Regions from separate parts of the Pseudomonas sp. Irchel s3b6 genome, predicted to be linked through region 2. Evidence: predicted binding sites of a transcription regulator. Region 2 holds the regulator's gene; each other region holds the start of a gene.
The links. Region 2 encodes sigma-54, which starts transcription at its own class of promoters, with help from an activator protein. Its sites were predicted from a motif close to ANTGGCATNNANNTTGCTNT; they were not measured.
Positions count from the first base shown of each region.

Region 1: flgB (flagellar basal body rod protein FlgB) is a predicted target of sigma-54. The motif match lies at 5,595-5,614, and genes of this name have one in related genera.
Region 3: CKW07_RS15440 (flagellar basal body rod protein FlgF) is a predicted target of sigma-54. The motif match lies at 4,273-4,292, and genes of this name have one in related genera.
Region 4: glnK (P-II family nitrogen regulator) is a predicted target of sigma-54. The motif match lies at 3,449-3,468, and genes of this name have one in related genera.

Region 1 is NZ_FYDM01000008.1:12,422-19,803, reverse strand. It holds gene CKW07_RS14780 (AI-2E family transporter) at 1-701, opposite strand, end outside; gene CKW07_RS14775 (sulfurtransferase TusA family protein) at 734-973, opposite strand; gene CKW07_RS14770 (M48 family metalloprotease) at 1,071-2,504, shown strand; gene flgE (flagellar hook protein FlgE) at 2,575-3,927, opposite strand; gene flgD (flagellar hook assembly protein FlgD) at 3,958-4,683, opposite strand; gene flgC (flagellar basal body rod protein FlgC) at 4,699-5,142, opposite strand; gene flgB (flagellar basal body rod protein FlgB) at 5,146-5,553, opposite strand; gene cheR (protein-glutamate O-methyltransferase CheR) at 5,999-6,826, opposite strand; gene CKW07_RS14740 (chemotaxis protein CheV) at 6,872-7,382, opposite strand, start outside.
Region 2 is NZ_FYDM01000005.1:163,839-171,220, forward strand. It holds gene CKW07_RS11370 (ATP-binding cassette domain-containing protein) at 1-798, opposite strand, end outside; gene CKW07_RS11375 (KpsF/GutQ family sugar-phosphate isomerase) at 1,076-2,050, shown strand; gene CKW07_RS11380 (HAD family hydrolase) at 2,050-2,574, shown strand; gene lptC (LPS export ABC transporter periplasmic protein LptC) at 2,582-3,154, shown strand; gene lptA (lipopolysaccharide transport periplasmic protein LptA) at 3,141-3,689, shown strand; gene lptB (LPS export ABC transporter ATP-binding protein) at 3,690-4,415, shown strand; gene CKW07_RS11400 (RNA polymerase factor sigma-54) at 4,597-6,090, shown strand; gene hpf (ribosome hibernation-promoting factor, HPF/YfiA family) at 6,197-6,505, shown strand; gene ptsN (PTS IIA-like nitrogen regulatory protein PtsN) at 6,518-6,982, shown strand; gene rapZ (RNase adapter RapZ) at 6,985-7,382, shown strand, end outside.
Region 3 is NZ_FYDM01000008.1:152,026-159,407, forward strand. It holds gene CKW07_RS15415 (periplasmic nitrate reductase, NapE protein) at 54-221, shown strand; gene CKW07_RS15420 (chaperone NapD) at 264-530, shown strand; gene napA (nitrate reductase catalytic subunit NapA) at 521-3,025, shown strand; gene CKW07_RS15430 (nitrate reductase cytochrome c-type subunit) at 3,037-3,528, shown strand; gene CKW07_RS15435 (cytochrome c3 family protein) at 3,538-4,134, shown strand; gene CKW07_RS15440 (flagellar basal body rod protein FlgF) at 4,347-5,087, shown strand; gene flgG (flagellar basal-body rod protein FlgG) at 5,133-5,918, shown strand; gene flgH (flagellar basal body L-ring protein FlgH) at 5,971-6,666, shown strand; gene CKW07_RS15455 (flagellar basal body P-ring protein FlgI) at 6,682-7,382, shown strand, end outside.
Region 4 is NZ_FYDM01000009.1:7,794-15,175, reverse strand. It holds gene CKW07_RS16005 (RHS repeat-associated core domain-containing protein) at 1-177, opposite strand, end outside; gene sutA (transcriptional regulator SutA) at 469-795, opposite strand; gene CKW07_RS15995 (secondary thiamine-phosphate synthase enzyme YjbQ) at 898-1,323, opposite strand; gene CKW07_RS15990 (ammonium transporter) at 1,536-2,873, opposite strand; gene glnK (P-II family nitrogen regulator) at 2,908-3,246, opposite strand; gene CKW07_RS15980 (accessory factor UbiK family protein) at 3,662-3,922, shown strand; gene CKW07_RS15975 (YifB family Mg chelatase-like AAA ATPase) at 4,167-5,660, shown strand; gene CKW07_RS15970 (LysR substrate-binding domain-containing protein) at 5,674-6,594, opposite strand; gene CKW07_RS15965 (NorM family multidrug efflux MATE transporter) at 6,753-7,382, shown strand, end outside.

The DNA of each region.
Region 1 (7,382 bases), on a different contig from region 2:
AGCGCGATGAAACCGATGTAGGTCACCCCGCCGCAGATGGCCATTTCCATGACCTTGCCGCGAATGTAGTTGGCGATCTGCCGGTTCATTTCCTGGCCGACCCGGGTAATCAGCGCACGCTCTCGCGGCAGATAACCGCGCACCCACTGCCCGATCATCACCCGGTCCTTGAGGAAGAAGAACACCAGGATCGGCACCAGCACCAGGTAGATCATGATGTTGACCAGCAGTGGCAGGCTGGACAGCGAGAACGTCAATGCCCACTGACCGAACTTGCCGATCTCGCTGCGGGCCACCTCGATAGCGCGCAACACCTGCTCATCCGACACCAGGTGTGGATAGCGCTCGGGCAGCAACAGCAGCAGCGACTGCCATTTGACGAGCATGCCGGGCAGTTCGTTGAACAAGGTAATGAGTTGATGCCAGAGCAGCGGCACCGCCACAACCATGAACACCAGCAACAGCCCCATGAACAACGCGAACACCAGCCCCACCGCCACGCCACCCGGCAGGCGCAGACGCTCAAGGGTGCTCACCAGCCCCTGCATCAGGTAGGCCAGCACCATCCCCGCCAGTACCGGGGCCAGCATGCCGCCCAGGGTCAGGACGGCGGTGAAGGCCAGGACCAGCAGAACGGCGAGCACCACCGCTTCTTCATCGGAGAAGTAGCGCTGGACCCAGTCGCGAAGCACTTTGAACATTAATGATCCCTATCAGTCAGCGCCCTGAATCATCAGGCTTTTTTCAGCCAGTAGCGATAAACCCCGGCCTCGTCTTCTTCATGCAGCAGCGTATGACCGGCCAAACGGGCAAAGGTGCGAAAGTCCCGCTGCGAGCCGGCGTCGGTGGCAATCACCTTGAGCACCGCACCGCTGGCCAGCCCGTTGAGCGCCATCTTGGCCTTGAGCAACGGCAACGGGCAATTGAGTCCGCTGGCGTCCAGCTCGGCATCATGCTCTACAGCGTCGGTCATTGCTTCACTCCGGATAGGTGATTGAGTTACCTAGAATATCTGGTCGCAGCGCAAGTGTCCGGCTACAGTAAGGTCTTTGTCGACTAAGGCTTTGTGCATGACTTTTCTGCGCCCCACGCTGCTGACGCTCGCTTGCCTGCTCGCCTCGCCAGGCTTCGCCGACGACTTGCCGTCACTTGGCGACGCCAGTTCTGCCATCGTATCGCCACAGCAAGAGCACGATCTGGGTCGTGCCTGGCTGGCCATGTTGCGCAGCCAGGTTTCGCAACTCAACGATCCACAGCTGAAAAACTACGTTGAAACCAGTGTCTACCGCCTGGTGGAAACCAGCCAGCTCAACGACCGGAGGCTGGAATTCATTCTGATCAACAGCCCGCAGCTCAACGCCTTCGCCGCTCCCGGCGGGATTGTCGGGGTCAATGGCGGTCTGTTTCTCAACGCCCAGACCGAAGGCGAATACGCCTCGGTCATGGCCCACGAATTGGCTCACTTGTCGCAACGCCACTTTGCCCGCGGCGTTGAAGCCCAGCAGCGCATGCAAGTGCCGATGATGGCCGCCCTGCTCGCCGGGATCATCGTCGCCGCAGCCGGTGGCGGTGACGCCGGTATCGCCGCGATTGCCGGCACCCAGGCCGCCGCCATCCAGGAACAACGACGCTTCTCCCGGCAGAATGAGCAGGAGGCCGACCGCATCGGCATCATCAACCTGGAAAAAGCCGGTTACGACCCACGTTCGATGCCCACCATGTTCGAGCGCTTGATGCGTCAGTACCGCTTCGATGCCAGGCCGCCGGAATTCCTGCTGACTCACCCGGTGACCGAATCGCGGATCGCCGACACCCGCAACCGCGCAGACCAGGCGCCACCGGGCGGCAAGGAAAACAGCCTGACGTACCAACTGATTCGCGCACGCGTGCAGCTGATTTACGAGGAAACCCCAGGCCTTGGCGCCAAGCGCTTTCGCGCCCAGCTCGATGACAACCCTAAAAACGACGTGGCGCGCTACGGCCTGGCGATCGCCCAGATCAAGGGAGGACAGCTGAGCGACGCACGTGAGAGTCTCAAGCCGTTGCTGGCCAAGGCCCCCAACGAAATCATCTACAACCTGGCCCAGATCGATCTCGACATGACCAACAATCGCCTGGCAGATGCGCAGGCGCGGGTCGACCGGATGCTGGCGCAATTCCCCGGCAACTATCCGCTGAACCAGGTACGTGTCGACCTGCTGCTCAAGCAGAACCGCCCCGCCGACGCCGAAAAAGCCCTGGAAGCCCTGCTCAAGACCCGGCCGGACGATCCGGACATCTGGTACATGGTGGCCGAAACCCGTGGCCAGTCCGGCAACATCATCGGCCTGCACCAGGCGCGCGCCGAGTACTTCGCACTGGTGGGCGACTACCGCCAGGCCATCCAGCAACTGGACTTCGCCAAGCGCAAGGCTGGCAACAACTTCCCGCTGTCGTCACGTATCGATGCCCGTCAGCGCGAGCTGATGGAGCAAGAGCGCTTGATCAAGGACATGATGGGCTGACCCTTCGCGACCCCAATGAAAAAGCCCCTCGACGAGGGGCTTTTTCTGTTGCGCGGTCAGCCCGGCGGCATCAGGCCATCTGAATGATGGTCTGCATGATGGTGCTCTGGGTCGAGATGGTCTTGGCGTTCGCCTGGTAGTTGCTCTGGCCCTTGATCAGGTCCACCAGCTCATTGGTCAGGTTGACGTTGGACTCTTCCAGCGAGTTGGACACCACCGAGCCCAAGGTACCGGTTTCAGCGGTATCGTAGGCGGCGAAACCAGACGCGTAGGTTTCCTTCCAGCCCGAACCGCCTACCGGCTGCAGGCCCTGCTCGTTGTTGAAGCTGGCCAGGGAGATCTGACCGATGGCCTTGGACTTGCTGTTGCTGAAGTTGGCGAACAGCGTGCCGGTGCCGTCGATGCTCAGGTTGGTGATCTGGCCCGTGGCGTAGCCGTCCTGGGTTGGCAGGTTGCGTACCGTCTCGGAGTTGAACTGGGTGGTCTTGGTCAGGTCGTTGCTGATACCGGTGGCGTTACCCACCGCCCCGTTCGCCGCCCACACACCGTCGGTGACGGTGCCGGGGGTCCAGACACCCGCACCCATGACGACCGAGGTGCCGCTCACCGTGTACGGGCTGCCAGAGGCTGGCGGCACGATACTCAGCAGCTTGCCGTCCGAACCGAAGTTCATTGTCATCGGTTCCTGATTACTCGGCGTCACGGGCGGTGTACCAGTACCGGCGGGTACGTAGGCGCCGCCGTCAGGATTACGACCGTCCACCAGGGTGTAGGTCTGCCAGGTATTGGCACCGGTCTTGACCACATACTGGTCCATGGTGTGCTGGTTGCCCTGGCTGTCATAGATCGGCGTGCTGAACATCTCGGTGTAGGTCTCGAGCTTGTTCGGGTCGAACGGCGTCACGGCCGGATCGATGTTCGGCTTGCTCGAGTTCAGGTTGATGCTCGAAGAAATGGTGCTGGTGGTTTTCGGCGCCAGGTTCGACTGGTCGATTTTCAGGTCGCTGAGCACACCGTTGATGATCTTGCCATTGGCATCGACGCCATAGCCTTGCAGGCGCGCGGTACCGGCGCTGTTGGTGACGAAGCCGTCCTTGTCGACCCTGAAGGTACCGGCACGGGTGTAGGTCAGCGAGCCGCTGTCGTTGAGCACGAAGAACCCCGAACCCTGGATGGCCATGTCCAGCACGTTGCCGGTGTTGCTCACGTCCCCCTGGCTGAATTGCTGGGAAACGTTGCCCAGGCGCACGCCATTGCCAATGCTCTTGCTGCCGGTACCCAACTTGGTCGCCGAGTAGACGTCTTCGAATTCCGCACGCGAGGATTTGAAACCGGTGGTGCCGACGTTGGCGATGTTGTTGCCGGTAACGTCCAGCTGCTTGTTGGCTGCAGAGAGGCCGCTGAGGCCGACGTTAAAACCCATATTCCACTCCTTGTGCCGCGTTAGCCGGCGCTATAGACCGATAGTTTGTACTTTGGACAGTGCGATGGTGCCCATGTTGGCGAGGTTCAACATCATCTCGCCGCCGGTCTGGCTCACGGTCACGCTGTTGACTGTCGCAGGCAGGTAAGTGATCAGGTCGACAGGCTTGTCGTCGATCGGTGCACTGGCCTTGAAGCTGTAGGTACCCGGCTCGACTTTTTCGCCCGCCGCATTGGTACCGTCCCAGACGAAGCTGGCATTACCCTGCGGCTGGCTACCCAGGTCGATGGTTTTCACCGCCTTGCCGTCCTTGTCGGTGATGGTCACCGTGGACGAGGCCACCGAAGCCGGCACGACCACCGAGCCGGTCATGCTCTTGCTGGTGTCGACATAGGCCGAGCCGGTTTGAACGATGACCGAGCGCCCCACCAGCGATGAGGCCTGCAAGGCTTGCGAGGAACCGAACGCACTGGAAATGTTGTTCACCGAGGTGTTCAACGTGGTGATGCCTTCCAGGCTGCTGAACTGGGCCAACTGCGCCACGAATGCGCTGTTGTCCTGCGGATCCAGCGGATTCTGGTTCTTGAGCTGGGTCACCAGCAATTGCAGGAACGCATCCTTGCCCAGTTCGTTTTTGCCGGTCTTGCTGTTGGTGGCGGCCGCCAGGCCATCATTGTTGGTGGTGGACGTCTTCTTCGAGGAATTGGCAAGAATGTCCTTGAGGCTCAGGCCGCTTGTGGTATCGGTAACACTCATCTGAGTTGCCCCTTATCACTGACCGAGGGTCAGGACCTTCTGCATCATGGTTTTGGCGGTGTTCATCATTTCCGCGTTGGTCTGGAACGAACGGCTGGCGGAAATCATGTCGGCCATTTCTTCGACCACGTTGACGTTGGGGTAGAACACATAACCCTTGGCGTCAGCCGCCGGATGGTTCGGCTCGTAGCGGGCTTCCAGGTTGCTTTGGTCTTCGACCACACCCAGCACCTGAACGCCCTGGCCCGCGGCCTCCTGGCTCTGGAACAACGAGTCGCTGCCGCCCGACTGGCCGCCCTGGAACATGGTGGCGAACACCGGATGCCGGGCACGGTAGGTCTGGTCGATGCTCGAGGAGACGGTCTCGGCGTTGGCGATGTTACTGGCCACGGTGTTCAAGCGAGTGGTCTGGGCACTCATGCCACTACCGGCAATATTGAAAACACTGGATAGGGACATGGATTACTCTCCGCGCAGGGCCGAGATCAGCCCTTTGAATTTGCTGTTGAGCAGCGTGAAGCTGGCCTGGAAGTTCACCGAGTTTTCGGCGTAGTTGGATTGTTCCAGCTGCGCATCCACGGTGTTCTGGTCAATCGACGGTTGCATCGGTGTGCGATAGAGCAACGTCTCGTCACCACTGCTCAGGCCTTGCGCTTCGATATGACGGCTGTTGGTCATGTTCAAGGCAAAGGTGCCGTTCTTGTGCTTGTCGTTCTCGGCGGCCAGGACGGCCGAGAAGTCCAGGTCCCGAGCCTTGTAGTTCGGGGTGTCGGCGTTGGCAATGTTGTTGGCCAGCACTTCGGCACGCTGGGCGCGGAAGCCCAGGGCTTGCTGGTGGATACCGAGCGCTTTATCGAAGCTGATGCTCATGTCGGAAACCTTTGGGTGACCTGATTTTTCGTACCAGGTACTTAGCAAGCCCCGTGCCAGCTGGTAAAACCCCGTAAATAGGGGCTTTGCCAGCGGCGGCAACGCGGCAATGCCAGAAAAGCGGCAATCGATTTCCGTCACCTGCCGCTTTTCTGCCGCCCTGAACAGCGCACCGCCTCAACAGCACACCCGGTGTGCGCGACCGTCCAGAAGCCTGTATCGGGCAAAAAAAGGGAGTCCCTGACTAATGCCGATCAGTTAAGAAGATGAGGTCGAATGTGTAGGAGCGAGCGGGCTCGCGATGAACTCAAGAGCAACGCGTTTAATCAGAAAACACGCGTTATCGTTAATGTCCATCGCGAGCACGCTCGCTCCTACAAAGGTCGACGTTCGCTTAACTGACTGGCATTGGCCCCTGAGGACTCCCGCTTTTGTCACCCGACCATCACTTGGCCTGGTAGATGATTCCCGGACTGCACTGGACCATCTGGTAGTGATCCGGCAAACCGTTCAGTGCCTCGGAGGCCCCCAGGAACAGGTAGCCCCCCGGCTTGAGCGTGCTGTGAATGCGCAACAGGATGTCCTTCTTCACTTCGGCGGAGAAGTAGATCAACACGTTGCGGCAGAACACGATGTCGAACTTGCCCAGGCTGACGTAGCTGTCGAGCAGGTTGAACGAGCGAAACTCCACCCGGCTCTTGATCGGCGCCTTGACCGCCCAGCGCCCCGGCCCTTTCGGATCGAAGTAGCGCTGCAGGCGCTCGGGCGACAGCCCACGGCCAATGGCCAGGCTGTCGTACTCGCCGGTCTTGCAGTTGTTCAGCATGGTGCCGGACAGATCGGTGGCAACAATCTGCACCCCCATCCGCAACTGGCCCATGTTGACGCGCTCGAACTCATCGATCGACATCGACAACGAGTACGGCTCCTGCCCCGACGAACAAGCGGCCGACCAGATCCGCAGACGCTGGCCGGGACTGGCCTTGATGGCCTCGGGCAGGACTTTGTTCTTCAAGACTTCAAACGGGTAGGTGTCACGAAACCAGAGGGTTTCGTTGGTGGTCATCGCGTCCACGACCATTTCGCGCAGGCCACTGCGTGGCTGGCCCTGGATACGCTGGACCAGCTCCCCCAGGGACTTGATGCCTTGCTGTTCCATCAGCTTGTTAAGACGGCTCGACACCAGGTACTGCTTGTTCTCACCGAGCAAAATGCCACAGGCTTTTTCCAGGAAGACCCGGAACTGTTCAAAATCCAAATTACCCGTAGACAATGATGCTGCCTCTTAAATCGTGTTGACCGCCAGGGGCAAAGCCCCCTAGCTGATGTCTGCTGCTTTGATCCGGTCGACTACCCGGGATGCCAGGTCATCAGGACGAAACTTGGCCAGGAAGTCATCGGCACCGACTTTCTTGACCATCGCCTGATTGAACACACCCGACAACGAAGTATGCAGGATGATATGAAGCTTTTGCATGCGAGGGTCGTTGCGTATCTCGGCCGTGAGGGTGTAGCCGTCCATCTCAGGCATTTCGATGTCGGAAATCATCATCAGAAACTCTTCTTCCGGCTTCTTGCCTTCCTCGACCAGCTTGCGCAGGTAATCCAGCGCCTGGCGACCGTCGTTCAACGCGACCACCTCGACCCCCACCGTCTGCAGGCAACGCGAGACCTGCTTGCGCGCCACCGACGAGTCATCGACCGTCAGCACTCGCAAGGACAACGCCTTGTGCTGAGTCTCGACATCCACCACGCCGACGGAAATCGCCTCCGGTGTGGGCGCCACTTCCGCCAGCACCTTCTCCACGTCGATGATTTCGACTAACTGA
Region 2 (7,382 bases):
CAGAAGATCTGCGCGGTAATCCGTCGCTGGAAAGTGGAACGGTACCGGCCCGTCCGGATCACCTTTCATAAATTGGCGAATTCTCGGATTATCGGAATCCATCAGCTCGGCGGGAGTGCCCTGCCCCAGCACTTGCCCATCACCGACGACATACAGATAGTCGGCAATGCTCGCGGTTTCGGCCAGGTCATGGGAAACCACGATGCTGGTAATACCCAGGGCGTCGTTGAGCAGACGGATCAGGCGTACCAGTACGCCCATGGCGATAGGGTCCTGGCCGACAAACGGTTCGTCGTACATGAGAATGCGCGGATCCAGGGCAATGGCGCGGGCGAGCGCCACACGACGCTTCATGCCACCGGACAGCTCATCGGGCATCAACTCGATTGCGCCACGCAAGCCCACTGCCTCCAGCTTCATCAATACGATGTCGCGGATCATTTCTTCCGGCAGTTGGGTATGAATACGCAACGGGAATGCGACGTTCTCGAACACATCAAGGTCGGTGAACAGCGCACCGCTCTGGAACAGCACGCCCATGTGCTTGCGCGCATCGAACAGATCGCTGCGCGACAGCTGGGGCAAATTCTGCCCGTTGACCCACACTTCGCCACCGGAAGGACGCAACTGCGCGCCCATCAGGCGCAACAGCGTGGTTTTCCCGCAGCCGGAAGGTCCCATGATGCCGGTAACCTTGCCGCGTGGAATGCGAATATCGACATTGTTGAAAATGCTACGCGCGCCGCGCTTGAAGGACACTCCCTTCAGCTCGACCGCGTAGGCGTTATCGGCACTCATCTAAACTCCTTGCGATGCAAGCCTCTCACTCGGACGCTGCGATCTCTGGCGAGAGCACATACTGCCTGGGCAGGCCGAACTGGCGACGAACTATATCACTGCCCGCCCTTGGCGCCCAAGGACGAAGACCGCTGCATTCAGCTTCAATTAAGGTTGATAGCCGCTAATCGGAGAGTTCCCGTGACACAGACCGCAGAAAGCATGACGAACTAACGTGAGCGAATGGCCCATTACCGCTATAATCGCCACCTTTTCACTCAGCTAAACGAATTCAGACATGAGCCAGTCCAGCGACCTGATTCAATCGGCACAACGTACCATCCGCCTCGAGCTCGAAGCCGTAAAAGGCTTGCTGCCCCATATCGACGCTGATTTCGTACGCGCGTGCGAGTTGATTCTGGCCGGCAAGGGTCGCGTGGTAGTGGTCGGCATGGGTAAATCCGGGCATATCGGCAGTAAAATTGCCGCGACCCTGGCCAGCACCGGCACCACGGCATTCTTCGTACACCCGGCCGAAGCCAGTCACGGCGACATGGGCATGATCACGCGCGACGACATCATTCTCGCGCTGTCGAACTCCGGCTCCACCAACGAAATCATCACGCTGCTGCCACTGATCAAGCGCCTGGGCATACAGCTGATCAGCCTGACCGGCAATCCTGACTCGCCATTGGCCAAGGCCGCCGAGGTCAACCTCAATGTCCACGTCGAACATGAGGCCTGCCCGCTGAACCTGGCGCCAACCTCATCGACGACTGCCGCCCTGGTCATGGGCGACGCGCTGGCGGTTGCCCTGCTGGAAGCCCGCGGCTTTACGGCGGAAGACTTCGCTTTTTCGCACCCCGGTGGCGCACTGGGTCGCCGCCTGCTGCTCAAGGTGGAAAGTGTCATGCACGCCGGGGACGAGTTGCCCTGCGTCGTGCGCGGCACCCCGCTCAAAGACGCATTGATGGAAATGACCCGCAAGGGCCTGGGCATGACCGCGGTACTGGAAGATGACGGAAAACTGGCCGGGATATTCACCGACGGCGACCTGCGCCGCACCCTGGATCGCAACATCGACATCCACAACACCACCATCGACGCCGTCATGACCCCTCACGGCAAGACTGCCCGCGCCGACATGCTGGCCGCCCAAGCCCTGAAAATCATGGAAGACAACAGAATCAACGCACTGGTCGTGGTGGACAAGGAGGATCGCCCCGTCGGCGCCTTCAACCTGTCCGACCTGCTGCGCGCGGGAGTCATGTAATGAACAACGACCTGCTGCAACGCGGCAAAAACATCAAACTGGCCGTGTTCGACGTCGATGGTGTCCTGACCGATGGCCGCCTGTACTTCCTCGAAGACGGCAGCGAATTCAAGTCGTTCAATACCCTCGACGGCCAGGGCATCAAAATGTTGATGGCCACGGGTGTAACAACGGCCATAATCAGTGGTCGTAAGACCCCGGTCGTCGAGAAGCGCGCAAAAAACCTCGGGATTCCCCACCTGTTTCAAGGCCGCGAGGACAAACTGGTCGTACTCGACAGCCTTCTCGCGCAGCTGGGCCTAAGCTATGAGCAAGTTGCCTATCTGGGTGACGACCTGCCGGACCTGCCGGTGATTCGCCGTGTTGGCCTGGGCATGGCCGTCGCCAACGCTGCAAGTTTCGTTCGTGAGCACGCCCACGGCACTACCCTTGCCCGCGGAGGCGAAGGTGCAGCACGCGAATTTTGCGAATTGATTCTACGCGCCCAAGGCAACCTTGAAGCCGCCAACGCCGCGTACCTGTGAGCCACTTATGCTGAGCAAAAAGTTTCGCAACATATTGTTTTTTGGAGCCATTGCCGCGCTGCTCGCGGCTGTCGGCTATTGGAACATCAGTCCAGAACGTTTTCTCGACAAGCCCGTGACGGTGGTCAACGAGAGCGAGATCGACTTCTATGCAACCAACGCCCATAGCGTGCAGTACCTGCCCGACGGCAAGTTGCAGTACGAAATGACCTCCGACAAGGTTGAGCACGTCAAGGCCAGCGATGTGACCCTGGTAACCAAGCCGGACCTGCAGCTGTATCGCGGCACCGAGTTCCCCTGGCACGTCCAGAGTGAGCGTGGCGAGGTCAACCCTGGCGGCACCGAAGTCGAACTGATCGACTCGGTACGCATTGCGCGCACCGACGAAAAGGACCGCGCGATGATCATTACCAGCAGCCGCATGACCGTATTCCCGCAGCAGCAATATGCGCAGACCCAGCAAGCCGTTAGAATCGACGGTGCTGGCGGTGTATCGACGGGGACCGGCATGAAAGCGTATTTGAAAGAAAGCAGGATACACCTGCTATCGAACGTAAGAGGACAGTATGAGGCTCGTTAAAACCCTCCCTATTTTGCTCAGTCTGGGCGCAGCACTGGGAAGCGTGAGCGCCTGGGCTCTGCCGAACGATAGAGATCAACCTATCCGCATTCAGGCCGACGACGCACAGCTGGACGACAAGAACGGCATCGCCACCTACAAAGGTGACGTGATCATCACCCAGGGCACGATGAAGGTCACCGGCAACACCGTGACTATCACTCGCACACCGGCTGGCGATATCGACGTCGTAACCTCGGTGGGCAACCTGGCCTACTTCGAGCAGATGCAAACGGCTGGCGACACCAAGCCTGTCCAAGGCTATGGGGTGACTATCCAGTACCACGCTTCGCAAGACCGCGTAGTACTGATCGATCGCGCCAAAGTCGTCGATAAGGATGGCAACATCACCCAAGGCGAGAAAATCGTCTACGACACCAACAAAAAGCTCGCCAGCGCCGGTCGCGCGACGGGTAGCAAGGTCACCGAACAACGCCCGCGCATCGACATGGTGATTCAGCCTAAAAAGAAAACCGACGAGCAAAAGGCCCCTTAAATGGCAACTCTGAAAGCCCAGCATCTGGCCAAGAGCTACAAGAGCCGCCAGGTCGTGCGTGACGTCAGCCTGTCCATCGACAGCGGCCAGATTGTCGGCTTGCTAGGCCCGAACGGCGCTGGCAAGACCACCTGTTTCTACATGATCGTGGGCCTGGTCCAGGCCGACCAGGGACGCGTGCTGATCGATGATCTGGACGTCAGCCACCAACCCATGCACGGTCGTGCACGGGCGGGTATCGGCTATCTTCCGCAAGAAGCGTCGATCTTCCGCAAACTGTCGGTCGCCGACAACATCATGGCCATTCTCGAAACCCGCAAGGAACTCGACAAGGCCGGTCGCCGCAAAGAGCTGGAAAGCCTGCTTCAGGAATTCCACATCAACCATATCCGTGAAAACCTGGGCATGAGCCTTTCCGGCGGTGAACGTCGCCGCGTGGAAATCGCGCGCGCGCTGGCCACGGCACCGAAATTCATCCTGCTCGACGAACCCTTCGCCGGCGTGGACCCGATCTCGGTAGGTGACATCAAGCAGATCATCCACCACCTCAAGGCCAAGGGCATTGGTGTACTGATCACGGACCACAACGTCCGCGAAACCCTGGACATCTGCGAAACCGCCTACATCGTCAACGACGGCCAACTGATCGCCGAAGGCGACGCCGAAACCATCCTGGCCAACGAATTGGTCAAGGAAGTTTATCTGGGCCATGAGTTCCGCCTCTAAGCGCTGAGGCGCCTGAGAGTTGCCGGGGCGTAATGTCAATGCGGCCGTGAATGTTTTTATTGTCTCGACACTCTAGGCAAACACTTCAGTTTCAGGCATATAATTTGCTTATGTTTGGCGCTTCGGCGCCCTGTAGTGGATGGCGCATGTGCGCCGGCGAATAAGGTGTTAAGCCCCTGCCATGAAACCATCGCTAGTCTTGAGAATGGGCCAGCAGCTGACGATGACACCGCAGCTGCAACAGGCCATCCGCCTGCTCCAATTGTCGACCCTGGACCTGCAACAGGAAATCCAGGAAGCATTGGAATCCAATCCAATGCTCGAACGTCAGGAAGACGGCGACGACTTCGATAACGCCGACCCAATGGCGGACAACATCGAGCAGAAACCCAACACCGAGATCCAGGAACCCTCCTACCAGGAAACCGCCCCCACGGTGGACAACCTTGAAGAGGGTGAATGGAACGAACGCATTCCCAACGAACTCCCCGTCGACACCGCCTGGGAAGACGTTTACCAGACCAGCGCCAGCAGCCTGCCCAGCAACGATGACGACGAGTGGGACTTCACCACCCGTACATCGGCTGGCGAGAGCCTGCAGAGCCACCTGCTCTGGCAGTTGAACCTGGCACCGATGTCCGACACCGATCGTCTGATCGCCGTCACGCTGATCGACTGCATCAACAATCAGGGCTACCTGGACGAAAGCCTCGAAGAGATTCTCGAGGCCTTCGACCCGGAGCTGGACATCGAACTGGACGAAATCGAAGCCGTCCTGCACCGCATCCAGCAATTCGAGCCTGCCGGCATCGGCGCCCGCAACCTGGGCGAATGCCTGCTGCTGCAATTGCGCCAGTTGCCGGCCAAGACCCCTTGGCTGGCCGAAGCCAAACGCCTGGTTACCGACTACATCGACTTGCTCGGCAGCCGCGACTACAGCCAGCTGATGCGCCGCATGAAGCTCAAGGAAGACGAACTGCGCCAGGTCATCGAACTGGTACAGAGCCTCAATCCGCGCCCGGGCTCGCAAATCGAGTCCAGCGAAGCCGAGTACGTGGTGCCCGACGTCATCGTACGCAAGGACAACGAACGCTGGCTGGTGGAGCTCAACCAGGAATCGGTGCCGCGCCTGCGCGTCAACCCACAGTACGCCGGCTTCGTCCGCCGTGCCGACACCAGCGCCGACAACACCTTCATGCGCAACCAGTTGCAGGAGGCCCGCTGGTTCATCAAGAGCCTGCAAAGCCGCAACGAAACCCTGATGAAAGTTGCCACCCAGATCGTCGAGCACCAGCGCGGTTTTCTCGAGTATGGCGACGAGGCGATGAAGCCGCTGGTCCTGCACGACATCGCGGAAGCCGTCGGCATGCACGAGTCGACCATTTCACGGGTGACCACGCAAAAATTCATGCATACCCCACGCGGTATTTATGAACTGAAATACTTTTTCTCCAGTCACGTCAGCACCTCCGAAGGCGGTGAATGCTCGTCCACAGCGATTCGCGCGATCATCAAAAAACTGGTTGCCGCGGAAAATCAGAAAAAGCCGTTGAGTGACAGCAAGATCGCTGGTTTACTGGAGGCACAAGGCATTCAGGTAGCCCGCCGCACCGTCGCCAAGTACCGCGAGTCCCTCGGGATCGCGCCTTCGAGCGAACGCAAGCGATTGATGTAACGGGCCACGCCACCGCGTTCCAGGGTGTATTCGATTTTTCGGAAACATCCTAGTGGCAGGCAACTCAGCCTGCCGCCTTATGCACTGGCAACGAAGGAGAAGCTGTATGCAAGTCAACATCAGTGGACACCAACTGGAAGTGACCGAACCTCTGCGCACCTACATCGGCGAAAAACTCGACCGATTGGAGCGGCATTTCGACAAGATCACCAACGTGCAGGTCACGATGAATGTCGAGAAGCTGTTGCAGAAAATCGAAGCCACGCTGCATATTCCCGGCGGAGAAGTGGTTGCCAATGCCGAGCACACGGACATGTATGCCGCCATCGACCTGCTGACCGACAAGCTGGATCGCCAACTCAAAAAGCATAAGGAAAAGACCCAGAGCCTCCTTCAGGGCGCGACCGGTCGTTAACACCCCAAACCCATGATCCGACTTGAAAGCATCCTGACCCCCGGCCGTTCCCTGGTGAACGTGCCGGGCGGCAGTAAAAAACGCGCCCTTGAACAGATTGCCAACCTGATCGCCCGGGAAGTCCCGGAGCTGGAGATGCAGGATGTCTTCGAGAGCCTGATTGCCCGTGAAAAACTCGGCTCGACCGGTTTTGGCAACGGCATCGCTATTCCCCACTGCCGTCTCAAAGGTTGCGAGTCGCCCATCAGCGCCTTGATGCACCTGGACGCGCCTATTGATTTCGACGCTATCGACGGCGCACCGGTCGACCTGCTGTTTGTCCTGCTGGTCCCCCAGGCAGCTACCGATGCGCACCTGGAACTGCTACGCCAGATCGCCAGCATGCTCGACCGCAAGGAAGTCCGCGACCGTTTGCGCAGCGCCACCAGCAGCGAAGCCTTGTATCAGGTTGTCCTGGACGAGCAGAACGGTCACTAACCATGCGCCTGATCATCGTCAGCGGCCGCTCCGGCTCCGGTAAAAGCACAGCCCTCGATGTACTGGAGGACAACGGCTATTACTGCATTGACAACCTGCCAGCCGGCCTGCTGCCGGAACTGGCCGAACGTGCCCTGATCCACAACGAATTGACCCAGCCACTGGTGGCGGTGTCCATCGACGCGCGTAACTTGCCCAGCCACTTGACGCGCTTCCCCGAGCTGTTGGAAGAAGTCCGCGCCCGGCACATAAAATGCGACGTACTGTATCTGGACGCCGACGAAGAGACCCTGCTCAAGCGCTTCTCGGAAACCCGCCGTCGCCATCCGCTGAGCAGCGCCAATCGCTCGCTGGCCGAAGCCATTCAGGATGAGACCACCCTGCTGGGGCCGATAGCCGA
Region 3 (7,382 bases), on a different contig from region 2:
ATTGCCCCGCAGGCCATCTAGGCTCAGTGCACTATTTGGCAGGAGCGTTAACCATGCCATCGGCAGATGAGTCCGCTCAACGAGTGCGCAAAGAAACTCGACTGTTCCTGTTCTTGATTGTTTTTCTGTTTCCGCTGCTATCGGTCGCCATCGTCGGTGGCTACGGGTTTTTCGTCTGGTTCTTGCAGATGTTGCTCGGTCCCCCAGGGCCACCTCACTGATTGCTTGTCCTGTTCAGTACTAAGGCAAGGAGTGTGCTGGCCATGAAAGAAACCCTCCATATCGCCAGTCTGGTGGTGCTCGCCCGTCCTGCGTTGTTTGACGCGGTGAAGGCTAATCTGCGCTTGCTCAAAGGCGTCGAACTGCACCAGGAAAGTCCTGACGGAAAACTGGTGGTCGTGCTGGAAATGCACGGGGAACACCAGATGTTTCAGCGGATCGAGCAGATCGGTCGCCTGCCGGGTGTGCTCAATGCCTCCCTCGTCTATCACGAGATACTCGATGTAACGGGAGAAAACGCATGCCTATGACTCGGCGCGAATTCGTCAAGGCCCAGGCTGCCGGGATTGCTGCGGCCGCTGCCGGGCTTCCGGTGTTCACTTCGGCCAGCAACCTGATTACTGAACAGGACATGGTCGCCTTGAACTGGAACAAGGCCCCTTGCCGCTTTTGCGGCACCGGTTGCAGTGTGATGGTCGCGACCAAGGACAACCGGGTGGTGGCGACCCACGGTGATGTGAAAGCCGAGGTCAACCGTGGCCTGAACTGCGTCAAGGGCTACTTTTTGTCCAAGATCATGTACGGGGTGGATCGTCTGACCCAGCCCCTGCTGCGCATGACGGATGGGCGCTATGACAAGCAAGGCGAGTTCCAGCCGGTTTCCTGGGAACAGGCCTTCGATGTGATGGAGTTGAAGTTCAAGGAGGCGCTGAAAAACAAGGGCGCCGAGTCGATCGCGATGTTCGGCTCCGGGCAGTGGACCGTCTGGGAAGGTTATGCCGCCAACAAACTCATGAAGGCGGGATTTCGCACCAACAACATCGACCCCAATGCGCGTCATTGCATGGCCTCTGCGGTCATGGGGTTCATGCGTACGTTCGGTATCGACGAACCCATGGGCTGTTATGACGATATCGAAGTCACCGATGCGTTCGTCTTGTGGGGATCGAACATGGCGGAGATGCACCCGATTCTCTGGAGTCGGGTGACGGATCGTCGGATGAGCCAGCCCGACGTCAAGGTCGCGGTACTGTCCACCTTCGAGCACCGCAGCTTTGAGCTGGCCGACATCCCGATGGTGTTCAAGCCACAGACCGACTTGCTGATCCTCAATTACATTGCCAACTACATCATTGAAAGTGGTTCGGTGAACAAGGAGTTTGTCAGCAAGCACACCAAGTTCGCCAAGGGGGTCGATGACATCGGCTACGGTCTGCGCAGCGATGATCCACTGGAGATGAAGGCCAAGAATGCGGCCAAGGCGAACACCTGGAGCGATATCGACTTCGAGCAGTTCGCCGCCTTTGTAAAACCCTACACCCTGGAGCGCACCGCCAGGGAAACCGGGGTGCCGGCCGAGCGCCTCGAGGCCTTGGCGCAACTGTACGCGGACCCGAAGCGCAAAGTGGTTTCATTCTGGACCATGGGCTTCAACCAGCACACACGCGGGGTGTGGGCCAATAACCTGATCTACAACATCCATCTGCTGACCGGCAAGATCAGCGAGCCGGGCAACAGTCCCTTCTCCCTGACCGGCCAGCCATCGGCCTGTGGCACGGCGCGGGAAGTGGGGACGTTCTCCCATCGCCTGCCCGCGGACCTGGTGGTCACCAACCCGGCGCACCGTGCGAAGGCGGAAAAAATCTGGAAGGTGCCGCCAGGTACCGTCAATGAAAAGATCGGGTTCCACGCGGTGCAGCAGAGCCGCATGCTCAAGGACAGTGTGATTAATGTCTACTGGACCATGGCCAGCAACAACATGCAGGCCGGTCCCAACATCATGCAGGAAGTACTGCCCGGCTGGCGTAATCCCCAGAACTTCGTGATTGTGTCCGACGTGTACCCGACGGTTTCCGCGCAAGCGGCCGATCTGATTCTGCCGACAGCGATGTGGGTCGAAAAAGAGGGCGCTTATGGCAATGCAGAACGACGCACTCAGTTCTGGCATCAGTTGGTGACGGCACCGGGTGACGCCAGGTCCGATCTCTGGCAACTGGTCGAGTTTTCCAAGCGATTCACGACCGACGAAGTCTGGCCGGCGGAGTTGCTGGCAACCTCACCACAATACAAGGACAAGACCCTGTTTGAGGTGTTGTTCAAGAACGGTCAGGTCGACCAGTTTCCGAATGAGCAACTGGACGCCGCCTATCAAAACTCTGAGGCCAAGGACTTTGGTTTCTACCTGCAAAAAGGCCTGTTCGAAGAGTATGCCCAGTTCGGCCGGGGGCACGGCCATGACCTTGCACCCTTTGATCTCTATCACACCGAGCGGGGTTTGCGCTGGCCGGTTGTCGACGGCAAGGAAACCCGCTGGCGTTTTCGTGAAGGCTATGACCCTTACGTGGAAAAGGGCAGCGGTGTGCAGTTCTATGGCTATCCCGACAAGAAAGCGATCATCTTTGCGCTGCCCTACGAGCCCCCGGCGGAAGCCCCGGATGCGGATTTCCCGTTCTGGCTGAGCACCGGACGGGTCCTGGAACATTGGCATACCGGGTCCATGACCCAGCGCGTGGAAGAGCTCCACAAGGCGGTGCCCTACGCGTTGGTATACATGCACCCGGACGATGCCAAGGCCTTGAATGCCCGTCGCGGCAGTGAAGTCAAAGTGATCAGTCGCCGTGGTGAAATGCGCGGGCGCATCGAAACCCGAGGCCGTAACAAGCCGCCGCCGGGCTTGGTGTTCGTGCCGTTCTTCGATGCCAACAGGTTGATCAACAAGGTCACGCTCGATGCGACGGACCCGATCTCCAAGCAGACGGATTATAAGAAATGTGCCGTCAGGATTGAGCTGATCAAGACAGCGTAAGGAGAGCTTTGATGAATGGTCGTTCGCTGTCCTTGCTTGCCGCGCTGCTGGTCTGGTTGCCGGTGGCTTTCGCCGCGCAGCCGGGTTATCCGCTGGATGCACCTGCGCCGGATGGTCGGCGGGCAGGTGGCACCCTGACCCAGGAGTTGCCGGCCCCGCCGATTGCCGATGACGAGAACAAGGACCTCAAGCGTGAGCGCAATTATCCCGAGCAACCGCCGACCATTCCCCACAGCATTCGCGGTTATCACATCGATAAGAACAGCAACAAGTGCCTGTCCTGTCATAGCCGGGCCAACAGTGCGCGCACCCAGGCACCGATGATCAGCATCACCCATTACATGGACCGGGATGGCCAGGCGCTGGCGGCGGTTTCCCCCCGTCGATATTTCTGTAACCAGTGTCACGTGCCGCAGAAAGACGTGAAGCCGCTGGTGAACAACAGCTTCAAGAATATTGACCAGGTACTGCAAGATGAAATCAACAACACGCAGAAGCCTTGAGGAGCGGTCATGAAGTCATTGCTTGTCCTGCTCAAAGACTATTGGGCCATTCTGCGTCGACCCAGCGTTCATTACAGCCTGGGCTTTCTGACACTTGGGGGGTTCATTGCCGGGGTGATCTTCTGGGGCGGTTTCAACACGGCGCTGGAAGCGACCAATACCGAGAAGTTCTGCATCTCTTGCCATGAGATGCGCGACAACGTCTACGTCGAACTGCAGGAAACCATTCACTACACCAATCGCTCGGGCGTGCGTGCGACCTGCCCGGACTGCCACGTGCCACACGAATGGACCCACAAGATTGCGCGCAAGATGCAGGCGTCGAAAGAGGTCTGGGGCAAGGTGTTCGGGACCATCAGTACCCGTGAGAAATTCCTCGGTATGCGCCGCGAACTGGCGGAGCACGAGTGGGCCAGGCTCAAGGCCAACGACTCCAGGGAATGCCGCAATTGCCACAACTTCGAGTTCATGGATTTCACCCGCCAGGGCAAGCGCGCGGTTAGCATGCATTCCACGTCACTGGCGACAGGACAGGCGACCTGCATCGACTGCCACAAGGGCATCGCCCACAAGCTACCGGACATGAGCGGGGTCAAAGGCTGGTAGCGATTGAGCAGGTGCGCCTCGGCGCATTGCCGTCAAACGGCATAAGTGCGCCGGTTTTTCGTCTTTGAGCCACGCCACCATTCCCCTCTGATTGTCCTCATGTCCTGTGTTTAAAGGACTTCGAACCTCTGTGCGCAAGTTGGTCTGCAAATTGCTACAACCTGCGCAGTACAGCAGTGGGCGGCAAACGTCCGGCATGCAGAGGAACGATTGTGGACAAGTACCTTTATGTGGCAATGACCGGCGCCAGCCAGAACGCACTGGCGCAGAAGGCCCATGCCAACAACCTGGCGAACATCTCCACCAACGGTTTTCAGAAAGACCTGGAGCAGGCGCGGTCGATGCCGGTGTTTGGCGACAGCTTTCCGGCGCGCGCCTTCGCCATGAGCGAACGTCCTGCCACCGACTTCAGCCCAGGCTCGCTGGTGGAAACCGGTCGTGACCTCGACGTGGCGGTCAGCGGCAACGGCTGGATTGCCGTGCAGAACCCCGATGGCGCTGAAAGCTATGTGCGCACCGGCAGCCTGAATGTCGATGCCCTGGGCGTGTTGCGCGCCGGCAACGGCATGCCGGTCATGGGCAATGGCGGGCCGATCGCCGTGCCGCCCGAGCAGAAAATCGAAGTCGGCCAGGACGGCACCATCAGCATCCGTGCCCTGGGCGAAGGCCCGAGCGTGATGGCTGAAGTCGACCGTATCAAGCTGGTCAACCCGGACCTGAAGAACATGACCAAGGGCCTGGACGGTTCGATCCACACCAAGGACGGCCAGCCGGCGCCCGCCGATGCCAACGTGCAACTGGTGTCGGGGTTCCTTGAGTCGAGCAACGTCAACGCGGTGGAAGAGATGACGTCGGTGCTGGCGCTGGCCAAGCAGTTCGAGCTGCACATCAAGATGATGAACACCGCCAAAGAAGACGACCAGGCCATGGCTCGGGTCTTGCAGATCAGCTAATTATCAGAACGTCGCGCCGTAAAACAGGCGCACGAGGAGAATCGAATGCTTCCGGCTCTATGGGTTGCCAAGACAGGCCTGTCCGCCCAGGACACCAACCTGACGACTATTTCCAACAACCTGGCAAACGTCTCGACCACGGGTTTCAAGCGTGACCGTGCCGAGTTCCAGGACTTGCTGTACCAGATCAAGCGTCAGCCTGGCGCCCAGTCGACCCAGGACAGCGAATTGCCGTCGGGCCTGCAACTGGGTACCGGTGTGCGCATCGTCGGCACCCAGAAGAACTTCAGCGCCGGCAGCCTGCAGACCACCGAGCAGCCGCTGGACATGGCCATCGACGGCCGTGGTTTCTTCCAGATCCTGCAACCGGATGGCACCACCTCCTACACCCGCGACGGTACCTTTCACCTGGACTCCAATGGCCAGATCGTGACCTCCGCCGGGTTTGCCCTGGAACCGGCCATCGTTATCCCCAACGAAGCCCAGACCTTCACCGTGGGCCGTGACGGCACCGTCTCGATCACCATCGCCGGCAACCCGGCGGCCCAGGTGATCGGCAACCTGCAAACCGCCGACTTCATCAACCCGGCCGGCTTGCAGGCAACGGGCAACAACCTGTTCCTGGAAACCGCCGCCAGCGGTGCGCCGCAGGTCGGCACCCCGGGCCTGAACGGTTTCGGTACCACGCTGCAGAACACCCTGGAAACCTCCAACGTCAGCACGGTCGAGGAGATGGTCAACATGATCACCACCCAGCGCGCCTACGAGATGAACTCCAAAGTGATCTCCACCGCCGACCAGATGCTCTCGTTCGTAACGCAGAATCTGTAATCCAGTCTATGGGGCGGCGTGAGGCCGCCTGCAACACCGTGAGGTTAGGGTCATGAAACGCTTTGTATCTGTTCTCGCACTGAGTGGGATCGCCGTGCTGGCGGGCTGCGTCGGGCCGACGCCGAAACCCAATGACCCTTACTACGCACCGGTGTTGCCGCGCACGCCACTGCCGGCGGCGGCCAACAACGGCTCGATCTATCAGGCCGGGTTCGAGCAGAATCTGTACAGCGACCGCAAGGCGTTCCGGGTCGGTGACATCATCACCATCACCCTGAACGAAAAAACTCAGGCCAGCAAAAACGCCAACTCCCAGGTGGGCAAGACCAGCAAGGCCGACATCGGCCTGACCTCGTTGTTCGGCAGCGTGCCCAACACCAACAACCCGTTTGGCAGTGGCGACCTGAGCCTGGAGGCCGGCTACAGCGGTGAGCGCGCGACCAAGGGCGACAGCAAGGCGGGGCAGGGCAACAGCCTGACCGGTTCGATCACCGTGACGGTGGCGGACGTACTGCCCAACGGCATCATCTCCGTGCGCGGCGAGAAGTGGATGACCCTCAACACCGGCGACGAGCTGGTGCGCATTGCCGGCCTGGTGCGGGCAGACGATATCGCCACCGACAACACCGTGCCCTCGACCCGTATCGCCGATGCGCGCATCACCTATTCGGGCACCGGTTCGTTTGCCGATGCGAGTCAGCCAGGCTGGTTCGACCGTTTCTTCTTAAGCCCGCTGTTCCCTTTCTAGGTGATGACTATTTCCATGTTGAACTTCAAACACCTGATGGCGGCCGCGTTGTTGCTGTCCACTTCCCTCGGCGTCCAGGCCGAGCGGTTGAAGGACATCGCCAGTATTTCGGGCGTGCGTTCCAACCAGCTGATCGGCTATGGCCTGGTGGTCGGGCTCAACGGCACGGGCGACCAGACCACGCAGACCCCGTTCACCCTGCAGACCTTCAACAACATGCTGTCGCAGTTCGGCATCAAGGTGCCGCCGGGTTCGGGGAACGTGCAGTTGAAGAACGTCGCGGCGGTGTCGATCAGTGCCGACCTGCCACCCTTCGCCAAGCCGGGTCAGCAGGTCGACATCACGGTCTCGTCGATCGGCAACTCCAAGAGCCTGCGTGGCGGCACCTTGTTGCTGACGCCGCTCAAGGGGATCGACGGCAACGTCTATGCGGTCGCCCAGGGTAACCTGGTGGTGGGCGGTTTTGATGCCGAGGGGCGTGATGGTTCGAAGATCACCGTCAACGTTCCGTCGGCCGGTCGTATTCCCGGCGGTGCCTCGGTGGAGCGAGCAGTGCCCAGTGGCTTCAACCAGGGCAACAGCCTGACCCTGAACCTCAACCGCTCGGACTTCACCACCGCCAAGCGCATCGTCGACAAGATCAACGACATGCTGGGCCCTGGCGTCGCCCAGGCCATCGATGGCGGTTCGATTCGCGTCACCGCGCCGCTCGATCC
Region 4 (7,382 bases), on a different contig from region 2:
TTGGTTGTCGTGCTGCACGATGCTGCATTGCACACCGCCTTGTGTTTCGGTAGCCAGGCGGGTTTTGCAGTAATAGCGCTGGATGGCAGATTGTTCAAAGGGGGTGCTATCGACCAAGCGATCAAGCGGATCGTAGTGGTAGCGAGCCAAGAGGGTTTCGCGAGTGGAGGTAGGCATTGACTGAGCTCCGTGCAAGGTCGAAAAAGCCGAGTCTTCAGCATCTATCCTTTTTCAGTCTTTGCCTACTATCAGAACTGCTAGTGTCCTGTCTGGTTAATTCGTTTATCTATTAAAATTATTTGAGCGCCTGTTTCCGGCTATTTTTGATTAACGAACTAACCGCCAGTGAGACTAGTCGTTCGAGCCAAAACAGCAAGAAACTTAATCGTGACTGTGTCAGGGCCTTTGTTTCACCCATGAAAAAGCCCGCAGCGACGGCGGGCTTTTTCAGCAAGCACAGGCAAGCCCTTAGATAGGACGGCTGCCGTACTTGTTATCGGGCTTCTTTGGTGGATCAGCCACCACGTTGGCCTCTACTTCCTGAACCTTGCCACCTTTGGCCAGGAACTCTTCCATCGCGCGCGCCAGGGCATCACGCTCTTTGTTCTTGGCTTCAACGCTCGGCAGTTCGTCTACCGACACAGCAGCCTTGGCCTTGCCCTTGGCTGCCGGGACCGGAGTGTCATCACCGCCATCGTCGTCAGCAACGTCTTCGGCTGCTGCTTCAAGGCCTTCTTCGGTCTCGTCTTCGTCGCCTACTTCGAGGTCGTCGTTTTCCAGATCATCGTCGCTCATGTTCTACCTCATGACTTGCGAAAAGCAGATTAGTTATAGCCCAGCTTCGTCGTCTGTCGACGACTGCCAGAAAAAATTCAACACCCGCTGGTAACCAGCGGTTTATGCCCCTTCACCGTGCACGGTGGCGAGGACTTTGCGAGCACCGCCTTGATCACGGTGCTCGCCCAGATAAACACCTTGCCAGCTACCTAACGCCAACCGGCCCGCCGTGATCGGCAAACTCAACTGACAGCCTAGCAAACTGGCCTTGAAGTGCGCCGGGAGGTCGTCCAGGCCTTCGTCGTTATGCTCATAGCCGGCTGCGCCTTGTGGGATCAGCCGGTTGAAAAACCGTTCGAAGTCACGACGTACCGCCGGATCGGCGTTCTCGTTGATGGTCAACGACGCCGAGGTATGCTGCAGCCACAAATGCAACAGACCCACCCGACATGCCCTGAGTTCAGGCAGGCCGGCGAGCAACTCGTCCGTTACCAGATGAAAGCCCCGAGGCCTTGCCCGCAGGGTAATCAGAGTCTGTTGCCACATACAGTTCTCCGCACGTTCGGGGCGCATTCTAGCGCGCTCTGGGAAAAAACAAAGACCCTAATATTCCTGCAATGCTGTAAGCCATCGACCCTACAAAATCGTTCGGCGCAAAGGCTAAAAAACACGCCTGAAAAAACCTTTCAGCCCGCTTCTCACGGTCAAACGCCAGGCAAAAAAAAGCCCGGCAAGCCGGGCGATTTCTTTGCGCTGGCTTACAAGTTGTAGCCACGCTCGTTGTGTTGTGCCAGATCGAGGCCAACGGCTTCTTCCTCTTCGGTAATCCGCAGCCCCATGACCGCATCCAGCACCTTGAGAATGATGAAGGTCGCGATGGCGGTGTAGATCACCGTGAAGCCCACGCCTTTGCACTGAATCCAGACTTGTGCGGCGATGTCGGTCACGGTGCCGAAGCCACCCAGCGAAGGGGCTGCGAATACGCCGGTAAGAATGGCGCCGAGGATACCGCCGATACCGTGCACGCCAAAGGCGTCGAGGGAGTCGTCATAACCCATTTTGCGTTTCAGGGTCGTGGCGCAGAAGAAGCACACCACGCCGGCTGCAAGACCGATCACCAGGGCACCCATCGGGCCCACGGTGCCAGCAGCGGGTGTAATGGCCACCAGGCCTGCGACGACACCCGAGGCGATACCCAGAGCGCTGGGTTTGCCGTGGGTCAGCCATTCAGCCAGCATCCAGCCCAGGGCTGCAGCGGCAGTCGCGATCTGAGTGACCAGCATCGCCATGCCGGCGGTGCCGTTGGCCGCCAGGGCGGAGCCGGCGTTGAAGCCGAACCAGCCCACCCACAGCATCGCAGCGCCCATCAGGGTGTAGCCCAGGTTGTGCGGAGCCATGGGGGTGGTCGGGAAACCTTTGCGCTTACCCAGTACCAGGCACGCCACCAGACCGGCAATACCGGCGTTGATGTGCACCACGGTGCCGCCCGCGAAATCCAGCACGCCCCAGTCCCACATCAGGCCGCCGTTGCCCGACCAGACCATGTGGGCAATCGGTGCATAGACCAGGGTGAACCACACGCCCATGAAGATCAGCATGGCGGAGAACTTCATCCGCTCGGCAAAGGCGCCGACGATCAGCGCAGGAGTGATGATGGCGAACGTCATCTGGAAGGTGATGAACACCGCCTCAGGGAACAGTGCCGCCGGCCCTGTCACGCTCGCTGGCGTGACACCGGCGAGGAACGCCTTGCCCATGCCGCCGACGAACGAGTTGAGATTGACGACGCCCTGCTCCATGCCGGTGGTGTCGAACGCAATGCTGTAGCCATAAATGACCCACAGGATGCTGATCAGACCGGTAATGGCGAAGCACTGCATCATCACGGAAAGAATGTTTTTGGAGCGCACCATGCCGCCGTAGAACAACGCGAGGCCTGGAATGGTCATGAAAAGCACAAGGGCAGTAGCGGTCAACATCCAGGCGGTGTCGCCGGCGTTGAGGACCGGGGCCGCCACTTCGTCTGCCGCCATGACCAGGCTGGGCATTACGAAGGACAACAGGGCTCCTAGCCCTGCGATTTTACGCAGAGTCATATTGTTTTCTCCTGGGGCGTTGGGGTTTGGCGGCTTAGATTGCGTCGGTATCGGTTTCGCCGGTACGGATGCGAATAGCCTGTTCCAGATTGACCACGAAGATCTTGCCGTCACCAATCTTGCCAGTGTTGGCCGCCTTGGTTATCGCCTCGATAACCCGATCAAGATCCTTGTCGTCGATGGCGACATCGATCTTCACCTTGGGCAGGAAATCGACCACGTACTCCGCGCCACGATACAGCTCGGTGTGACCCTTCTGCCGACCGAAGCCTTTGACCTCAGTGACGGTAATGCCCTGCACGCCGATCTCGGACAACGACTCGCGCACGTCATCCAGTTTGAACGGCTTGATGATGGCAGTGACTAGCTTCATGAAAACTCTCTCCCGAATTGGTGGACTTGCCCCAGGAAAACAAACCCGTCTCAAGTCTAAGCGCAGTGCCTGGCTTTGTAACGCACCGTCGGCCCTACCTGCCCGACTGACGCCAGTTAACCGCTCCTGACGAAACTCCCCGCTCCGCCTGCCGCACTGCATTCGTCACAGCGACTGCATCAGTGCATGGGTTACTCAAGTCTTAGCAGAAAGCTTGCCATCTCCTGAAAAGTCACTGATTTCAATCCCTTGCCCGCGACCGCGAGCGCTTGCCCTGATTTCCCCTCATCGATACGCACGAAAACAGTGCGCCGACGGGCGGCCATGTGCGCGAAAACCGTGCGACCCGGTGCGCACAAATGACCATAGACGCTGCGTGATACACTGCCAGCCATCAGTTTTAAGGACCCTTACCATGCTCGCGCCCAAAGACCTCCTCGACGCCCTGAGCGGCCACGCCTCCCGCCTGTTCAGCGGCGAAACCCCGCTGCCGAAAAGCGAAATCGAAAGCCAGTTCAAAGCCCTGCTGCAAAGCGGCTTCAGCAAACTGGACCTGGTGAGCCGGGAAGAGTTCGACAGCCAGATGGTCGTCCTGGCGCGCACCCGGGCGCGGCTGGAGAGCCTTGAGGCAAAAGTGGCGGAACTGGAAGCGAAGCTCAACCCGCCCGCCGAATGACCCCCTTACAGTAGGGGTAGCCGCTCGATGCTCGAGCGCTCGCGCTGGGCGTCAACGATTACGCGTGCTTTCTGAATAAACGCGACGCTCTTGCGTTCATCACGAGCGCGCTCGCGCCTACAAATGCCCCCCGTCTGCAACATTCTGCGAACGTTTGCCCGCCCTTGCGCGGCGCTAAAACACCTCTACGCAACTACCCTTGAACTACCGCAGGAAGCGGCCTTCTCTCGCTCAAGGAATGACCATGTCTCTGTCTATCGTCCACAGTCGCGCCCAGGTGGGCGTCGAGGCGCCTGCCGTTACCGTCGAAGTCCACCTGGCCAACGGCTTGCCGTCGCTGACGATGGTCGGTTTGCCTGAAGCGGCGGTGAAGGAAAGCAAGGACCGGGTGCGCAGTGCGATCATCAATTCAGGGCTGCAGTTTCCGGCGCGGCGCATCACGCTGAACCTCGCCCCCGCTGATTTGCCGAAGGATGGCGGGCGGTTCGACCTGGCAATTGCCTTGGGAATCCTGTCGGCCAGCGTGCAAGTACCGACGTTGACCCTCGATGATGTGGAGTGCCTGGGAGAGCTGGCACTTTCCGGTGAGGTGCGGGCAGTTCGCGGAGTACTGCCGGCGGCCCTCGCGGCGCGCCAGGCCGGACGCGCGCTGGTGGTGCCGTGGGCGAATGCCGAGGAGGCTTGCCTGGCCTCCGGATTGAAGGTGATTGCGGTGAATCACCTACTGGAAGCGGTCGCGCATTTCAATGGTCACACGCCCGTCGAACCCTATACCTCCGATGGTTTGCTCCATGCCAGCAAGCCCTATCCCGATCTGAATGAAGTACAGGGCCAGATTGCGGCCAAGCGGGCGCTGCTGATTGCTGCCGCGGGGGCGCACAACCTGCTGTTCAGCGGGCCACCGGGCACGGGAAAAACCTTGTTGGCGAGTCGTTTGCCTGGGCTGTTGCCCCCCCTGACAGAGAGCGAAGCACTGGAAGTGGCGGCGATTCAATCGGTCGCCAGCTGCGTGCCATTGAGTCATTGGCCGCAACGGCCCTTCAGACAACCCCATCACTCTGCTTCAGGCCCGGCGCTGGTCGGCGGCGGTTCGAAACCACAGCCCGGCGAAATCACCCTGGCCCATCACGGCGTGCTGTTCCTCGATGAGCTTCCAGAATTCGACCGCAAGGTATTGGAGGTGTTGCGCGAACCGCTGGAATCCGGCCACATTGTGATCTCGCGTGCCCGGGATCGCGTGCGTTTCCCGGCCCGCTTCCAGTTAGTGGCGGCCATGAACCCCTGCCCCTGTGGCTACCTGGGCGACCCCAGTGGCCGCTGCTCCTGCACGCCGGACATGGTCCAGCGCTACCGCAACAAACTCTCCGGCCCCCTGCTTGATCGTATCGACCTGCACCTGACCGTCGCTCGCGAAGCCACCGCGCTCAATCCCGCCGCCCAACCCGGCGACAACACCGCCAGCGCCGCCGAGCGTGTCGCCCACGCCCGGGAGCGCCAGCACAAGCGCCAGGGTTGCGCGAACGCCTTTCTCGATCTGCCCGGCCTGCGTCAGCACTGCAGACTATCCAAGGCTGACGAACACTGGCTGGAAAGCGCCTGCGAACGGCTGACCCTGTCCCTCAGGGCGGCCCATCGCTTGCTCAAGGTCTCGCGCACCCTGGCGGACCTTGAACAGGTGGAACACATCCAGCGCGACCACTTGGCCGAGGCGCTGCAATATCGACCTTCGAGCCAGTGAACGGTGCGTCGGTTCAGTCCAGGCGCTGGACGTCCGGCAGTTCCATGGCCTGTACCTCACCCTGCAGGAAGTCACTCAGACGACGCAAACGCTCGCCTCCCGGACGGGTTTTCGGCCAGACCAGATAGTAATTCAGGCCGCTGGCAACGGCGGTCGGCCACGGCAGGCTCAAGCGCCCTTGAGCCACGTCTTCGGCCACCATCAGCAAGTCACCCATCGATACGCCATACCCACGGGCGGCGGCAATCATCCCCAGCTCCAGGGTGTCGAACACCTGCCCGCCCTTGAGCGACACCTGCTCGGACAGGCCCATGCGCTCCAGCCAACTGCGCCAGTCGCGACGATCCGGGGTCGGGTGGAGCAATTCGGTGCTGGCCAGGCGCTCGACGTCCCAGGGCTGATCGTTCAACAGATTCGGCGCGCCCACCGGGATCAACAATTCCGGGAACAGATAACTGGCTTCCCAATCCGGCGGAAAATGCCCATTGCTCAGCAACACCGCACAGTCGAAAGGTTCGTGATTGAAGTCCACCGAGTCGACATCCATCCAGGCGCTGGTCAACTGCACCTCATTACCCGGCTGTAGATGCCGAAAGCGACTCAGGCGCGCCAGCAGCCAGCGCATGGTCAGGGTCGAAGGGGCTTTCATGCGCAAGATGTCGTCTTCGGCGCGCAAGGTATTGCAGGCCCGCTCCAATGCACCAAAACCTTCGCGTATCCCCGGCAACAGCAAGCGCGCAGCCTCGGTCAATTGCAGATGACGTCCGCTGCGTTGAAACAACCGGCAGGCAAAGTGATCTTCCAGCGTGCGTATATGTCGGCTGACGGCACTTTGGGTGATCGACAATTCTTCGGCGGCGCGGGTGAACGAGCTGTGTCGCGCGGCGGCTTCGAATGCGCGAAGGGCATACAGCGGTGGAAGACGACGAGACATCGATAGAGCTCCTGCAGCGCAATGGGCCAACCCTAGCAGAATCTCTCAAGCATGAGTTTTAATCATGCCAGCGATCGTTTTTATCCCTTTGTGCAAACACCTGGAAGCGCCGAGAATCAGCCGCTCCCACATTTTCTGACGAAACGAGCGTGATGATCATGCAGCATCCAGCAAGGACCGAACTCTGGGCTATCCTGCGGCTGGCGGGGCCGTTGATCGCCTCGCAGTTGGCACACATGCTGATGATCCTCACCGACACCCTGATGATGGCCAGGCTCAGCCCGGAGGCGTTGGCCGGTGGCGGCCTGGGCGCGGCGACCTATTCGTTCGTGTCGATTTTCTGCATCGGTGTGATCGCCGCGGTCGGTACCCTGGTGGCGATCCGTCAGGGCGCCGGCGACATCGAGGGCGCTGCACGGCTGACCCAGGCCGGACTCTGGCTCGCGTGGTTGATGGCGCTGGTGGCAGGCGTGCTGCTGTGGAACCTCAAGCCGGTATTGCTGCTGTTCGGGCAGACGGAAACCAACGTACACATGGCCGGGCAGTTCCTGCTACTTCTGCCGTTCGCCCTGCCCGGCTACCTGAGCTTCATGGCACTGCGCGGGTTCACCAGCGCGATCGGCCGGGCCACGCCAGTGATGGTCATCAGCGTGGCCGGCACCGTGGCCAACTTCCTGCTCAACTACGCGCTGATCACCGGCATGTTCGGCCTACCGAAAATGGGCCTGATGGGCATCGGCCTGGTCACGGCCATCGTTGCCAACTGCATGGCGCTGGGCCTGGCCTGG